Acetoanaerobium sticklandii: one gene and its partner. The protein of the gene in region 1 interacts with the protein of each later gene in a pairwise test. Links are inferred from orthologs where the notes say so. Each region holds a gene or a part of one and is shown in the gene's direction. Other genes may lie near its edges.

Region 1 (3,190 bases):
GGCAGGATACGATGCAATAGTATGTATAGCTGCTTTATATATGGGTTCTTCTATAGGTACAATGTTCTCTACTGTAAATCCATTTTCATCAGTTATAGCTTCAAATGCTGCTGGTATTTCATTTATGAATGGTATAGCATTTAGAGGAGCAGGACTTGTTATAGCTACTATTATCACAATAGCATATATTATTAAATATGCTGAAAAAGTGAAGAAAGACCCTTCAAAATCTCTTATTTTTTCTCAGAAAGCTGACCTAGAGAAGAGATTTTTGCATGAAAATAAAGAAGTGCCAGAATTTACAGTAAAACGTAAGCTAATGCTTTCAATATTTGCACTTTCATTTGCAGTTATGATTTGGGGAGTATCAACTCAAGGCTGGTGGTTCCTAGAAATGACAGCACTATTCTTTGTTGTTGGTATCATCATTTGCTTCCTTTCAGGACTTGGAGAAAAGAGAGCTGTATCAGAGTTTGTTACTGGTGCATCTGAGCTTGTAGGAGTTGGACTTACAATAGGAGTTGCAAGAGCTGTTAATATAATTATGGACAACGGACTAATTTCTGACTCAATACTAAATGGAGCAACAAATGTCGTTGGCGGTATGAATGGTGGAATATTTGCACTTATAATGCTTGTAGTATTCTTAGTGCTTGGATTCTTCATACCTTCATCTTCAGGACTAGCAGTACTTTCTATGCCAATAATGGCTCCTCTTGCTGATACAGTAGGTATACCAAGAGAAGTAATCGTAAGTGCTTACCAATATGGTCAAGGTCTAATGGCATTTATTACACCAACAGGATTAATTCTAGTAACTCTATCTATGGTTGACGTAACATATGACAAATGGCTTAAGTTCATTATGCCATTGATGGGTATTATTGCTGTATTTGCAGCTATTATGCTATATCTTCAGGCATTTATCTAGAATATAAATTTAAGGGATTATTAAGTTTATGACTTATAATCCCTTTAGTTATAATTTTATGTATATTGTATAGGAGGTTATGAAATGGAAAAAGTTGAACAGAGATTACTTAGATATGTAAAAATCAATACTAAATCTGATGATGCTTCAGAATCTATACCAAGCACTAAGATTCAATTTGATTTAGGAAATTTATTAGTTGATGAGCTTAAATCACTTGGAATAACAGATGCCCATGTAGATGAAAATTGTTATGTAATGGGTACGCTAAAAGGAAATGTAGACAATGCTCCAAAAATCGGACTTATTGCTCATTTAGATACAAGTCCTGACATGCCAGGGGAAAATGTTAAGCCACAAATAGTTGAAAACTATGACGGAGAAGATATAGTTCTAAATAAAGATAAGAATATAGTTATGAAGGTTTCAGATTTTTCATACCTAAAGGATTTTAAAGGTAAGACTTTGATAACTACAGATGGAACCACTTTACTTGGAGCTGATGATAAAGCTGGTATTGCAGAAATTATGTCTGTTATTGAATATTTCATTAATCACCCAGAGGAAAAACATGGAGATATAAAAATCGCATTCACTCCTGATGAAGAGATTGGAAGAGGAGCGGATAAATTTGATGTTGAGAAGTTTGGTGCAGATTTTGCTTATACACTAGACGGTTCTTTTTTAGGTGAAATCGAGTATGAAAACTTTAATGCTGCATCAGCTACAGTTGTAGTAAAAGGTGTAAACATTCATCCAGGCTCTGCTAAGCATAAAATGAAGAATTCAGTTCTAATTGCAATGGAGCTTCAAAGCTTGCTTCCTGCGTTTGAAAGACCAGAGTTCACAGAGGGCTATGAAGGGTTTACTATGCTTGATGAAATTCATGGAGATATAGAAAAAACTACTCTTGGATATATTATAAGAGACCATGATATGGCTAAATTTACTAAGAAAAAAGAGTTTTTACAAACTGCCTGTGAATTTATAAATAAAAAATATGGGGAAGATACTGCAGTAGTAGAAATAAAAGACTCATATTACAATATGAAAGAAAAAATTCTACCTGTTATGCATGTTGTAGATTCAGTTGTTGCTGCTATGGAGAAAATAGGAGTTAAGCCGAATATAAAAGCAATCAGAGGTGGTACTGATGGAGCGAGACTTTCATTTATGGGTCTGCCTACTCCAAATATTTTCACTGGTGGATTTAACTATCATGGAAGGTATGAAGCAATTGTTGTAGAAGATATGTACAAGGCTGTTGAAACAGTTATTGAAGTTATTAAATCCTATGCAAAGTAATTATGGTGCTAGCTAATAAAATCACTTATAAAACATTTTTATAAAAATTTATTTATTAAGTTGACATAGTTAAATTATTTTAATATAATAATACTCACAATATGATAATAAATCCAATGATTTGGAGAGTAGTTTTTCAGATGGCTTCAGCGAGTCGATGTAGGTGTGAGATCGATAGTCTATGGATAATGAAGAGGACCAAGGAGGAGACTGTGCGAACCCCGGGATAGTAGTGCAGTACGTATACATGCGTTAAATGTTTTGAGTGGACGAAGAATGATTTGTATTTTTCGTCAATTAGAGTGGTAACGCGGTGCTCCGTCTCTTGTTTTTAGAGGTGGAGCTTTTTTAATTCAATTTTTTTATATTTAGAATTATTAGTTTTTGAGATTCTAAGGAGGATATCATGATATTAAAATATACATGTCAGTTCGATGGAGATAATTACAATTATTTTGCAGTTGAAAACTTTTTTAAGAATGCTTTAGAAGATTATAATTTTATAGATGCAGTTGATTATGATGGTGAATACATCAACTTGATTTTTAGTGAAACAAACGTACCTTCTGCACAAGAAAATGAAATTAAGCTTTCAAATGCAGTTCAAAGTACAATAAAAAAGCTGTATACCACTATGTAAGCTCACCCTTATACGTGGTTTACCCATAACTTTAAAAATAGACCAAATCTTACACCTCAAGGATTTGGTCTATTTTTTTACAAAAAATTATTATAAAAATACTATTATATTTTTGAGAGTGGGTATATAAGTAAAGACTTTAAATAACTATTAACTATATCAGTGTAGATTATCCAATAAAAAGGGGTGCATTTTATGTTTAAAAAAGAAATGATAGCAATGATATTAGCAGGAGGACAGGGAAGTAGGCTAGGTATTTTTACAAAAAAACTGGCAAAGCCTGCAGTTCCATTTGGAGGGAAATACAGAATAAT
Region 2 (3,331 bases), 350 kb from region 1 along the record:
TATGGTTATTGATGGAAACATGGCAAAAATCGTATCTTGGTATGACAATGAGTGGGGATACTCAGTAAGAGTAGTAGATTTAGCTGCATATATGGTAAAAAAAGGACTATAATATAAAATTCTAACATAAGCCCAGGTTCCCGAAAGGGGCTGGGCTTTTTTGAAGGGAGAGAAAATCAGTGTCAATGCTAAATAAAAAGGCTGTAAATGATATAGATGTAAAAGGTAAAAAGGTAATAGTTAGATGTGATTTTAATGTACCTATGAAAAACGGTGAAATTACTGATGATAGAAGAATTAAAGGAGCACTAGAAACTATAAACTATCTTACTGAAAATAAAGCAAAGGTTATACTTATGTCTCACCTAGGCAGACCTGATAAAAAATATGAGCCTGAGTTTTCACTAGCTCCAGTAGCAAAAAGATTAAGCGAGCTTACTGGCAAGGAAGTAAAATTGGCACAAGATGAAGCTGTAGTTGGCGAAAATGCAAAAGCACTTACTGCATCTATGAACGAAGGCGATATTGTACTTCTTGAAAATGTTAGATTTGTAAAAGGCGAGACAAAAAATGATTTAGACTTTGCAAAAGAACTAGCATCACTTGCTGATGTATTTGTAAACGATGCATTTGGTACTGCTCATAGAGCTCACTCGTCAACAGCTGGAATAGCAAACTATCTTCCTTCAGCTATGGGATTTTTAATAGAAAAAGAAATTTCAATCATGGGAAAAGCGCTTGAAGCTCCAGAAAGACCTTTTGTAGCAATACTTGGAGGAGCAAAGGTTTCAGATAAAATTTCTGTAATAGAAAATATGATGGACAAAGTAGATACGCTTATTATAGGCGGAGCTATGGCATATACCTTCAAGAAAGCTCTAAACGTTCCAGTTGGAAGCTCAAGAGTAGAAGATGACAAAGTAGAGCTTGCAAAGGATTTATTAGAAAAAGCAAAGCAAAAAGGCATAAAATTGCTTCTTCCTATTGACCACATGGTTGCAAAGGAATTTAATGAAACTAGTGAATCGTTTGCCACTGATACAGAAGAAATTCCAGAAGGCTTCATGGGACTAGATATTGGACCTAAAACTATCAAGCTTTTTGAAGATGAAATAAAACAAGCTAAAACAGTAATTTGGAATGGACCTATGGGCGTATTTGAAATGCCTAAATTTGCTGTAGGAACAAAATCCTTAGCAGAAATAATTGCAAATACAGATGCTGTATCAATTATAGGTGGAGGAGACTCGGCTGCAGCAGTTGAACAGCTTGGATTCGCTGATAAAATGACTCATATCTCAACAGGCGGAGGAGCATCTCTAGAGTTTTTAGAGGGTAAAATTCTTCCTGGTATAGATGTACTTGAAAGCAAATAGGAGGCAAAAATGAGAAAACCTATAATAGCTGGAAATTGGAAAATGCATAAAACAATAGCCGAGGCGCTTGAGTTTGTAGAAAAAATTAAAGCTGAGGTTGCTGGAACGGATGTAGAGACAGTTATTTGCGCTCCATTTACACAGCTAAAGGATATAAAACAAGCAGTAAAGGATACGAACATCAAAGTAGGAGCTCAAAACATGCATTATGAGGAAAAAGGAGCTTTTACTGGTGAAATATCAGCAGCTATGCTAAAAGAACTAATGGTAGATTATGTAATAATAGGACATTCAGAGAGAAGACAGTATTTTAATGAGACAGATGAAACTGTCAATAAAAAAGTAAAAAAGGCTTTAGCTTATGATATAACTCCAATCATGTGCGTAGGAGAGTCTTTAGAGGAAAGAGAAGCAGAAAAAACTAAAGAAATAGTAAAAGACCAAACGATGAAAGGCCTAGAAGGACTTACTAATGAGCAGGTCTCATCTCTTGTCATAGCCTATGAGCCTATTTGGGCTATAGGTACAGGAAAAACTGCATCTAGCCAAGATGCAAACGAAGTAATTGCTTATATCAGAGAGGTTGTAAAAGACATGTACTCTGAGGAAGTATCTGAGGAAGTTCGTATTCAGTATGGAGGCAGTGTTAAGCCTTCGAATGTTGAAGAGATTATGAATGAAAGTGATATTGACGGAGCACTTGTGGGAGGAGCCTCATTAGAAGCCTCTGATTTTACTGCTTTAGTCAATTTTTAAGAGGAGAAATCTATATGAGAAAACCCGTAGCGCTTATAATTCTAGATGGCTTTGGATATCTGCCTACAGATAGAGGCAATGCTGTAAAGCATGCCAATACTCCAGTATTTGATTCTATATTTCAAAATTATTCACATACACTTATAGGTGCAAGTGGAGAAGATGTAGGATTGCCAGATGGACAGATGGGAAATTCTGAAGTTGGGCACCTAAACATAGGTGCAGGAAGAATTGTATATCAAGAATTAACAAGAATAACGAAAGAAATTAGAGAAGGCTCACTTTTTACAAATCCAGCCTTGCTAGAGGCTATGGAAAATGCTAAAAAAGAAGGAAGAGCACTTCATCTTATGGGCCTTTTATCAGATGGAGGAGTGCATTCTCACAATTCACATATTGAGGGCTTGCTTCTTATGGCAAAGCAACAAGGTGTAAAGGATGTCTATGTGCATGCTTTTATGGACGGAAGAGATACGCCACCGCAAAGTGGAAAAGACTATATCGTGCAGCTAGAAAACTTTATGAAAACTCATGGCATTGGAAAAATTCTAACTGTAAGTGGCAGATACTATGCCATGGACAGAGACAAAAGATGGGACAGAGTAAAGCTAGCCTATGATGCTATAGTAAAGGCAGATGCTCCAAAAGCAGATTCAGCACTTTCATGCATTGAGGCTTCATACCATGAGAATGTGACAGATGAGTTTGTGCTTCCTACAGTAATTGGAGAAGGACTGACTACGCTTTCTGCTCATGACTCAGTTATATTCTTTAATTTTAGACCAGATAGAGCGAGAGAGCTTACTAGAGCTATTGTGGATAGAGACTTTGATGGGTTTGAAAGAGAATATTTCGAAACGACATATGTCACCATGACTCAGTATGACAAAACTATGCCTAATGTAATAGTAGCTTATACTCCTCAAACTTTAGACAATACTCTAGGAGAATATATAGCATCTAAAGGAAAAACTCAGCTTCGTATAGCAGAAACAGAAAAATATGCCCACGTTACATTTTTCTTCAATGGAGGAAGAGAAGAGGCCTATACCAATGAAGAGCGTATATTAGTACCTTCTCCAAAAGTTGCAACCTATGACTTAAAACCTGAAATGTCAGCGTATGAAGTAACAGATAGGCTAATTAACGATTTAGAAACTAATCCTAAGGATTTAATTGTTCTAAACTTTGCAAATCCT

Evidence for each region.
Region 2: the proteins of pepT (region 1) and tpiA interact in binary tests that used the Escherichia coli proteins (3 or more experiments, as listed by UniProt). The link is inferred for Acetoanaerobium sticklandii from one-to-one orthologs.

The regions. Positions count from the first base shown.
Region 1 is NC_014614.1:1,106,896-1,110,085, forward strand. The notes cover bases 274-3,125. They hold pepT (peptidase T), read left to right. Parts: upstream 274-1,015; coding sequence 1,016-2,236; downstream 2,237-3,125. Other genes in these bases: CLOST_RS05045 (YfcC family protein), read left to right, coding at 274-931; CLOST_RS05055 (hypothetical protein), read left to right, coding at 2,643-2,876; CLOST_RS05060 (glucose-1-phosphate adenylyltransferase), read left to right, coding at 3,072-3,125. Also shown: more of CLOST_RS05045, read left to right, coding at 1-273; more of CLOST_RS05060, read left to right, coding at 3,126-3,190. UniProt on the Escherichia coli protein: Cleaves the N-terminal amino acid of tripeptides.
Region 2 is NC_014614.1:761,900-765,230, forward strand. What follows is about bases 266-3,258. They hold tpiA (triose-phosphate isomerase), read left to right. Parts: upstream 266-1,385; coding sequence 1,386-2,132; downstream 2,133-3,258. Other genes in these bases: CLOST_RS03470 (phosphoglycerate kinase), read left to right, coding at 266-1,376; gpmI (2,3-bisphosphoglycerate-independent phosphoglycerate mutase), read left to right, coding at 2,147-3,258. Outside these bases: gap (type I glyceraldehyde-3-phosphate dehydrogenase), read left to right, coding at 1-112; more of CLOST_RS03470, read left to right, coding at 186-265; more of gpmI, read left to right, coding at 3,259-3,331. UniProt on the Escherichia coli protein: Involved in the gluconeogenesis. Catalyzes stereospecifically the conversion of dihydroxyacetone phosphate (DHAP) to D-glyceraldehyde-3-phosphate (G3P).